One region of the Pseudomonas citronellolis genome, then DNA from elsewhere that is predicted to be linked to it. Evidence: riboswitches for the same ligand, from Rfam matches in the RefSeq annotation. Region 1 holds a riboswitch; the other holds the start of a gene.
The links. A riboswitch is a leader RNA that binds a small molecule or an ion and turns the genes downstream of it on or off. The one in region 1 is predicted to bind fluoride.

Region 1 (4,923 bases):
CCGACCTTCATGTTCAAGACCTGGCGCGACAGCTACTGGAAACGTTGGCTGGAACGGCACGATACCGAGTTCCGCAGCGGCGTCAGCCAGCTGGGGCGCAGTAAGCGCCTGATCGTCGAGGCCCCCGCGCGCATCGGCGAGGCCGATTTCAAGCTGCGTGACCAGGAACTGCACATCGGCGCCTTTGCCGTATTGCGCAAGACGCTGTTCCACCGCGTGTCGCACATCGGCCGCTATGTCACCACTGGCCAGGACTCGCGCGTCGGCCTCGGCGCGCGGGCCCACCCGCTGGACTGGCTGAGCACCAACTCCGTGCAGTACGAGCCGGGCTTCTTCGACCGTTTCGACGCGCCGCGGCTGCGCTACGAAAGCGTGGGCGACAGCGATACCTGGATCGGCAACGACGTCTTCATCGGCGAGGGCGCGGCAGTGCTGAGCGGGGTGAAGGTCCACGATGGCGCCGTGGTGGCCGCTATGTCGGTGGTGACCCGCGACGTGCCGCCCTATGCCATCGTCGCCGGCTCGCCGGCGAAGATAGTGCGCTACCGTTTCGCGCCGGACATCTGCGAACGCCTGCAGGCCAGCCGCTGGTGGGACCTGGCGCCGCAACAGGTCGCGGCCCTGCCGATGAACCGCATCGAGGACGCCCTGGAGCGCATCGAGGCCTTGCGCGCCAGCGGCGAGGCGCAGGACGCGCTATTCCCCCGGGTGGAAATACGCCGCCAGGGCTGCCGCGTGCTGGCCGGAGGGCAGGGCGCCGCCACCACGGCCGCCGCGTGATCCATTTCGAGCGAACCTTGCAGCCATCCCGCCTGTCAGAGGTCCGTATCGGAAAACATACAAAGGATCACGGACCCCATGTTGAAGCGTTGGCGCAACAGTCACTGGAAGCACTGGCTGGAAGGCTACGACATCGAATTCCGCAGCGGCGTCAGCCGCCTGGGGCGCGGCAAGCGCCTGTTGGTCGAGGCGCCGGGCAGCATCGGCGAGGCGGAGTTCAAGATCTACCGGGACGAGATGCACATCGGCGCCTTTTCCACCATCCGTGCCACCAGCTTCCACCGCATTTCGCACATCGGCCGCTTCAGCTCCACCGGCCAGCTCTGCCGCATCGGCCTGGCCGCCCGGGCGCACCCGATGGACTGGCTGAGCACCAGCTCGGTGCAGTACGAGCCGGGCGTGTTCGACCGCTACGACACGCCGCGCCAGCGCTACGAGGACACCGACGCCGACACCTGGATCGGCAACGACGCCTTCATCGGCGAGGGCGCAGTGGTGATGAGCGGGGTGAAGATCCACGACGGCGCCGTGGTGGCCGCCATGTCGGTGGTGACGCGCGACGTGCCGCCCTACGCCATAGTCGCCGGCTCGCCGGCCAAGGTGGTGCGCTACCGCTTCCCGCCGGACATCTGCGAGCGCCTGCATGCCAGCCGCTGGTGGGACCTGGCGCCGGCGCAGATCGCCGCGTTGCCGTTGCAGCGCATCGAGGAGGCGTTGGAGCGTGTGGAGGCCTTGCGGGCCAGCGGCGAGGCGCGGCCGCCGATCTATCCGAACATCGAAATCCGCCGCCAGGGCTGCCGCCTGCTGTCCGAGGGGCCGGCCAGCTCGTGAAGCGCGGGGCGGCACTGCTGCGCCGCCCCGCACGCAAGCGCCCAGAGGCGCTCAGCTCCGGCTCTGGGCCAGTCGGTAGAGTTGCCGCGCTTCCGCCGCCATCGGCAGCAGGGCCGAGACCAGTCGGGCCTGGCCTTGTACCAGCGGCATTTCGTCGGGGCAGTCCGCCAGCAGGCAGAGCAGGTCTTCCAGGGCTATCAGGCGACGCTCGGCGGCCTCGTACAGATGCTCGGCGGGGGCGCTGGCGTCGACGAACAGCACGTCGTCGTGGGGTTGCGAGAGGGTGGTGACGGGTTGCAGGTCAGTCATGGTGCGCCTCCAGGGTGTGGAGGGCGAAGTACGGATAGTGCATGTTCCATTGCTCCTGAGCGGGATCAAGAGCCGCCTCCCGGAAAAGGGAGGCGGACCGTACGGGGGTAGGATACCGCAGCAAAGGAGACGGCAGGCCCGAAGGCCTCCCCGGACGGCCCGCCATGGAACGTGAGTGCATACAACGATGGACCGACTGCTCTCACGGCTACGACGCACCACCCTTTACTGCGGGATCCTACCCCCGACCACAACAAGGTTGCGGCAGGGCGGAATCTATCCAGCGCCCTCGTAGGACCTCAAGGCGATTTCAGCGTGGGAATTTTCACGAAGGGTAGCGGCGCGGAACCGGCCGAATCGCTATGCTCGACGCCATGAACGGCCAGCTCCCCCTCCGCCAACCCTGCCCGCCGGGCGCCTGCGATTGCGGGCGCGAGGCGCTGCTGGCCGAGCCCCATGGTGACATCCGCATCCTCCTGCTCACCCGCCAGGAAGAGCAGCGCCTGGTACAGCGCCTGGAACAGCTCAAGGACCTGGCCGACCTGCAGCACATGCAGCAGCGCATGTACGAACAGCTCGGCCTGCGCCTGAGCATCGCCCCCGGCTTCAACGAGGTGCGCAGCATGCGCGGTCTCGACATCCGCATCGCCGCGCAGCCCGGCCTGTGCCGCAAGACTCGCCAGGCCATCCCCGCGGCCATCCGCCGGGGCCTGGAACGCACCCCGGAAATCGCCTGGCGCCTGCTCGACTCCTTCGACCTGCTGGGCGGCAGCCACTAGGGGCGTGCATTTTCCCAAGGCTTTGCTAATGTCGTTAGGCAGGAGATGGCATTCCTCCTCTAACCGCCCCCCGGCTGATGATGCCTACGCATAACCCTTCATGGGCGGCGTAGGCATTGTTCTGCTGTCCATGGTTTGCCCGTGGACAGCGAACATGCCCAACCCATCCCGTTCCGCCGCTTTTCCTCTTGCGCTCCGCGCCGTCCCCCGGCTTCAGCGGAGCCGCCGCCATGACTGAGATCTGGGCCCAGGCCGCCCTGTGGCTGGGGCTGGCGCTGCTGGCGACGCTGGTGTCGATCTTCCTGCGCATCGCCACGGCATTGTCGGAAATCGTCGTGGGGACCATCGCCCAGCTGATCATCGGCGCGCTGCTGGGCATGGCGGTGCTGCAGGGCGACGCCAGCTGGATCAAGTTCCTCTCCGGCGCCGGGGCCATCCTGCTGACCTTCCTGGCCGGCGCCGAGCTGGACCCGAAGGTGTTCCGCACGCATTGGAAGCAGGCCACGGTCATCGGCCTGGTCGGCTTCGTGGTGCCCTTCCTCGGCTGCGCGGCGCTGGCGCGCTGGGGCCTGGGCTGGGACGCGCAGGCCAGCTGGCTGGCCGGCATCGCCATGTCCACCACCTCGGTGGCGGTGGTCTACGCGGTGATGCTGGAGTTGGGGCTGAACACCAGCGAGTACGGCAAGATCGTGCTGGCCGCCTGCTTCGTCAACGACCTGGCCACGGTGATCGCCCTGGGGCTGATCTTCGCCCCCTTCACCCTGAAGACCGCCGGTTTCGCCGGGGCCCTGGTCCTGGCCGCGCTGTTGCTGCCGTGGCTCACCCCGCGCTTCTTCCGCCGCTTCGGCGGCCGCCCTTCGGAGCTGGAGGCCAAGTTCCTCATGCTCTGCCTGTTCGGCCTGGGCGCGGCGGCGACCTGGGCCGGCAGCGAGGCGGTGCTGCCGGCCTACCTGATCGGCATGGTGCTGGCCGGCACCGTGGGCAAGGACCACGCGCTGATCCGCCGCCTGCGCACCCTGACCTTCGGCCTGCTGACGCCGTTCTACTTCATCCGCGCCGGCTCGCTGGTGTCGCTGCCGACCCTGGCCGTCGCGCCCGCGGCCTTCGTGCTGCTGTTGCTGGTGAAGATGCTCAGCAAGCTGGTGGGCGTGTACCCCACCTGCCTGGTCTACGGCTCGCCGCGCCGGGAGGGGGCCTACACCACGCTGCTGATGTCCACCGGGCTGACCTTCGGCACCATCTCGGCGCTGTTCGGCCTGGCCCACGGGCTGATCGACCAGGGCCAGTATTCGGCGCTGGTGGCCGCGGTAATCGGCAGCGCTGTGGTGCCGACGCTGATCGCCAACGCCTTCTTCCTGCCCCGGCACCTGCTGCCCAAGGGCGACCCGCAGGAGGAGGGCGCCGCCCCGCCGGCAGAGCCCGCGCGCCACGACGACTTGCGCCCGCAGACGCGGCGCAGAGGAGGTGAAGCATGATCAAGCGCATCCTGGTGGCCTACGACGCCTCCACCGCGGCGGAGCTGGCCCTGAACTTCGCCAACGAGCTGGCCGAACGCTTCGGCGCCGGCCTGCACATCCTCTCGGTGGCGCAGCCGCCGGAGTTCGGCGACGAGGTGGAGACCGAGGCGGTGATCGAGCGCTCCCGCGCGCATTTCCACCACGCCTTCAAGCTGCTGGGCTACAGCCGCCTGCCGGTCGAGGAACGGCCGACCACCCACGTCTCGGTGGGCCGCCCGGCCGAGCAGATCGTGCGCTACGCCGAGGAGCACCACATCGACCACATCGTCATCGGCCACCGCGGCCACTCGGGCTTCGAGCGCTGGCTGCTGGGCTCGGTGGCGCGCCAGGTGATCGACCACGCACCCTGCGCGGTCACGGTCATCCGCGGCTGAGCGGGCAGGGGAGGAAGCGACATGCTGCAGATCGACATTCCCGGGCTGGGGAGCTTGCAGTTGAAACACATGATCTGTGACTACAACGGCACCCTGGCGGTGGATGGCCGGATGATCGACGGGGTGGCCGAGCGCCTGGAGGCACTGGGCCGCAAGCTGGCGCTGCACGTGGTCACCGGCGACGCCTTCGGCAGCGCCGAGGCGGAACTGGCGGCGCTGGACGTCAACCTGCTGGTGCTGTCGGAGAAGGACCAGGCCATTTCCAAGGAGGACTACCTGCGCACCCTGGGCCTGCACGGCGTGGTGGCCATCGGCAATGGCAGCAACGACCGC
Region 2 (4,923 bases), 1.0 Mb from region 1:
TTCGCCGAATACCTGTCGGTACATTCGCGCGACCAGGCCTTCCGCGCGGCCACTGCAGCCATCATCCACGGCGATGCCATCGAGGTTCATCCCGCCATACCGCGCCTCGGTAGTGAAATACAGCTGGAGGGCGTGCAATCACCGCAGGCTACGCTCACCTTGTCGCAATGGGCAGCGGCACAGCTAGAGCGTCTATGCGAGGCATTCCCCGTGCCCATCTCGTTCAACGGTGTCGACCTTCCTCGACCCTTGGCCGACCCCACCTTGCCCTGGCTTGAAACAGCCGTGGGTAAGGTTCTACTCAACCTCGCCCCCCCTCCGTCACGGCGGCGCTGCTTCCTTCAGGGGCTCCCCCTTGGCGGCCGTTACTCGACCGATCCCAGGCAGCAGGTCGTACTGTTGCGCGATGACATGATCGCTCGCCTGCCCGATCGCCAGCACCTGCTCAACGAAGAGACGGACAATCGGCGGATACGGGACGCCATCAACGCCGCCTACCGGCAGGCACTGTTCGAAGCCAAGGAGCAACTGTCGGGCAGCGACTTCGTGTCGTCGTATGCCGAGACCTGCCTGTCATCCTCGAATGCGGACCTGCTGAATGACGTCCCCTTCGTGCCCCGTGCATGGTTCCGCAACTGGGAGGGCGAGCCACCTGGCTATCGTCGCTTCTGGGACCATCATCCGCTGAGTGGGATCGTGACCCGCCTGGAGCTGGAGGAGAAAGGCGTCTGGTCCATCGAGAGCGATGGCCGCGAGGAGTGGGCAGCGGAAAGCTACCTCGCCGCGCGGCAAGCCTTCCTGCTGGAAGAACCTCGTCTCGATGAACAGCACTGGCTGCGGCAGGTACGCCGAACCACCACATCTGATCAGGTGTGCGTCCACCATGGCGCCATACTCTATCGCGAGGACGCGCCTCCTTTGGCCGAGGCCCTCGAACTGGTCCTGGTCGAAGCGCTGAGCGTCAGCTTGAAAGGTGAGCCAGGCCAGTACCCGGTGAAGGCACTCCGCCAGGACGATACGCTCTACCTGACACCGAGCGCCGACTGCGTGACGCCACTCGTATCCGACTACATCTTCGATGATCGATACGACGAGGATGCCGAAGTGGAGGATGACGAGACGCTGTCGACCTTCATCGCCGTAGGCTGCTCACAGGTGCCCAGTGAAGTCGTAAAAGCACTACTACCTCGCGCGCTGCGCTTCGCCTCCCAGCCCAAGCTCGCCAAGGCAGTAGTTCGACTGGTCTTCGATAGCGAAGGGAAACTGCTGGAGGTGAAATCCTGACCGCGGCCATGAACGCTCCTTCGGGAGCGTTCTCTTTTCCGTTGATCACCAGCAGCGCCAACGCTGCCTGCCCATTCAATCAGAGCCCCACCGGCTTCCGATTTTCCACTGACTCGGTTCGCACCGCCCTGCGGATGAGAGTCTACTAAGTACTGGTAGCCCGTCAGATCAACTGGCAGGCACTCATGTTCCCTATCTCTTCGACCGCATCACTGTCCACGCCGAGCCCTGGCTCTGACCCGCTAGGACAAATGCCCGCCACTCCAATTACATTATCGCGCCGACTACTAGCAGTATGTTTGGATGATCTGATCGATCAAAATAGCCCCTCACCCCACTGGAGATTCTCTGCTAGGGTGAGTGCAGGAGATGGCATTCCTCCTCATAACCGCCCCCGTGCTGATGATGCCTACATGACCCCGGACGAGACCGTCCCCGGAGGAATGGATCATGTCATCAGCCACACAGCTGCTTTCAGGCCCCTCCGCGGTCGATCTGCTCAGCACGGATATACAGTCCGGCAAACTCCACAGCATCCTCTTCCCCCGCGTGCAACGGCCATCTCTAGCCAGCTCGCGCCCATATTCCCTCAGCCTCAGTCAAGCGGTCGACACCATCACCGCGGACCGCTACGAGCACGACTTCCAGCCCTTCTCCTCCCCCCACCTCCACAACTTCGCCGACAGCCTGTACCGGGAACAGCCCGAAGATAGCCTACTCCTCCTTGTCGAACGCAAGGACGACGGCGGGAGGACCTTTCGCATCGTCGAGGGCACCCCGTTGGCGATAGCATCCGGCACCGACCTGTATGCGTAAGTCTTCAGCGAGCCAGCCTGAGCCCGGACCCGGCGTGGCCTCGCAGCCATCCGGCGGATCGCAGCGTGCCGCCCTGCGCTTCATCCTGCTGATGGGCGTGCTGAGCTTCTTCGCCGACTTCACCTACGAAGGCGCGCGCAGCAGCATCGGGCCGTACCTGGCGACGCTGGGGGCGACAGCCACCATGGTCGGCGTGGTCACCGGCCTCGGCGAGTTGCTCGGCTATGGGCTGAGGCTGGTGTCGGGCCGGCTCGCCGACAGCACCGGGCAGTTCTGGCCCATCAGCATCGTGGGTTACCTGCTGCAGATGAGCGCCGTCCCAGCACTGGCCCTGACCCACGACTGGCCCAGCGCCGCCGCACTGATCGTGCTGGAACGGGTCGGCAAGGCAGTGCGCAACCCACCACGCGACGTGATGCTGGCCCAGGCCGCCAAGCAGGTCGGAGGCTACGGCTGGACGTTCGGTATCCACGAGGCTCTCGACCAGTTCGGCGCCATGCTCGGCCCCCTGCTGGTGGCGGCGGTACTCGCCCGCCAGGGGGACTACCGCAGCGCCTTCGCCCTGCTGCTGGTGCCGGCCGCGCTCAACATCGGCCTGGTGCTGCTGACGCGCTGGCTCTACCCGCGCCCCCAGGACATGGAGAACGAACCAGGCAACCCGGCGCAACACAACGGCCTGCCACGCACCTACTGGTTGTACTTCTGCGCCGCCCTGCTGGTGGCGGCCGGTTTCGCCGACTACCCGCTGATGGCCTACCACTTCAGCCGCACCCACAGCGTGCCCACACAGTGGATAGCAATCTTCTACGCGGTGGCGATGGGCGTGAGCGGCTGTGGCTCCCTGCTGTTCGGCCGCCTGTTCGACCGTTACGGCTTCAAGGTGCTGGTCGGCCTGACGCTGGCGAGCAGCGCCTTCGCCCCGCTGACGCTGCTCGGCGGCTTCTGGTGCGCACTCTGGGGAGCGGCGATCTGGGGTATGGGCATGGGCGTGCACGAATCCATCATCCCCGCCGCCGTCGCCCCCATGGTGCCCAGCACCCGCCGTGCCTCGGCCTTCGGCCTGTTCACCGCCGGCTACGGCATCGCGTGGTTTGCCGGCAGCAGTCTCATCGGCATCCTCTACGATCACTCGCTGGCGGCGACCGTGGCGTTCTGCGTGCTCAGCCAGTTGGCAGCCGTTCCAATCCTCTGGTACGTCGGCCAGCAGATCGGGAATCTGGCCCCAGGCGACGACCGCTACTCGCCACCAGCACCACCGTAGCAAGGCCCCTCAACGTCCGGCAGTACCGGACATCCGCGCCAACGCTCCAGTACCGGCGATCATCAGTACCGCCGCCAGCAGAAAAGCGAGTACGGGCGAAACGGAGGTCCAGAGCAAACCGACAGTAGCGCTCGAAACGAACTTCGCCGTACCGTTCACCGTGCCGAGCGCACCGTAGCTCAGAGCCAGTGTTTCCGGCTCCACCATGTCGGCGGTCACGGTGGACTCCAGGGCCTCCTGCACCGACACGTATAGGCCCGCAACGGTGAAGAGCAGCACCAGCAATGGCACGCTGTCCAGCCGCGACCAGAAGGCCAGTGCTGCCAGCAACGCCGTCAAGCCCCCCAGGGCATACCCTGCGACAAGCACCGGTAGCGAGCCCAACCGATCCGCCAACACACCGATGGGATAGGACGTCAGGACCTGGACCAGGTTGCGCCAGACATACAGCAGGCCGGCGACCTGAGCCGCCTGGACCACACCCAGCGTGCTGCTGAGCAACTGCGTGGCGGCGAGTATCAACAGGCTGTGACTGAAATCACCGACGCCGAACAGACCGACCGCCCCGAGGTAGCGCTTGAAGCGCAGAGGCAGACCCTTGAGGGTCTGGAAGAACTTCAGCTCGGGGTTCGCGGAGTGCTGCGGATCCTTGACCAGAGTCAGGAACGCCAGCACGGCAAGGACGCCGGGAATAACGCTCAGCCACAGCACCAGCCGGAAGGGGCCGCTCGCATCGCTCCAGGGGAGTTGTTGAGCCCACCCCAACAGGACGACGCCAAGCAGCGGGCCGATGACTGCACCCAGCGTATCCATCGCCCGATGGAAACCGAAGGCACGGCCTCGGGTATCGGCGGTCACCGCCTGGATCACGATGGCATCGCGCAGCGGACCGCGCAGCCCCTTGCCGAACCAAGAAACCAGCCGGCCGACGAGGATCAGCGGCCAGCCTAGCGCCAGGGCCAGCAGCACCTGCCCGACCGGCGTCAGCCCGTAGCCGACCAGGACCAGCAGTTTGCGATGCCCCAGTTTGTCGGCGATGTAGCCGGAGAACATCTTCGTGTAGGCAGCCAGAGCGTCGGCGATCCCCTCGATGGTACCCAACGCGGCGGCAGGCACCCCGAGCACCGCCAGGAACCCTGGCAGGATCACGGTGGTCGTCTCGTAGCAGAAGTCGCCCAGGGCGCTGGTCAACCCCGCCCCCGCGACGGTTCTGTTGAGCCAGGTCGATCGACTTGTACTGCTTTGAGGGATGTCGTTTTTTTCCAAGGGGCGTTCTTGAGACTGGCTCATCATGCGATCTCGATGGTAAGGAGCACGTAATCCCAGCCGCTGCACTAACGTCGGCGGAATCATGGTCAAATCTCGAATGTCGCCAGGACCGGATAGTGATCGGAGGCACTGTCGGTGGCAGGTGTACGAATCACTTGATAGCCGACGGCCCTACTGGCGAGGGCTGGTGTAGCCAGAACGTAGTCACACCGCATCTGCGCGAACTCGGCGTTGGTGTATGCCGCCGTTGGTACCGTGGGTGTCGGCGCTGGCTGGAGAAGGTGCCCTACATC

Region 2: another riboswitch for fluoride. It lies ahead of PcP3B5_RS31980 (hypothetical protein); the one in region 1 lies ahead of PcP3B5_RS16965 (cation:proton antiporter).

The regions. Positions count from the first base shown of each region.
Region 1 is NZ_CP014158.1:3,912,057-3,916,979, reverse strand. Features, by position in the region: gene PcP3B5_RS32390 (CatB-related O-acetyltransferase) at 10-780, shown strand; gene PcP3B5_RS32385 (CatB-related O-acetyltransferase) at 859-1,611, shown strand; gene PcP3B5_RS16975 (hypothetical protein) at 1,663-1,920, opposite strand; gene PcP3B5_RS16970 (hypothetical protein) at 2,283-2,699, shown strand; fluoride riboswitch at 2,732-2,793, shown strand; gene PcP3B5_RS16965 (cation:proton antiporter) at 2,930-4,174, shown strand; gene PcP3B5_RS16960 (universal stress protein) at 4,171-4,590, shown strand; gene PcP3B5_RS16955 (HAD family hydrolase) at 4,612-4,923, shown strand, end outside.
Region 2 is NZ_CP014158.1:2,893,551-2,898,473, reverse strand. Features, by position in the region: gene PcP3B5_RS12830 (ATP-binding protein) at 1-1,284, shown strand, start outside; fluoride riboswitch at 1,641-1,703, shown strand; gene PcP3B5_RS31980 (hypothetical protein) at 1,735-2,100, shown strand; gene PcP3B5_RS12820 (MFS transporter) at 2,135-3,361, shown strand; gene PcP3B5_RS12815 (MFS transporter) at 3,371-4,627, opposite strand; gene PcP3B5_RS12810 (endonuclease/exonuclease/phosphatase family protein) at 4,717-4,923, opposite strand, start outside.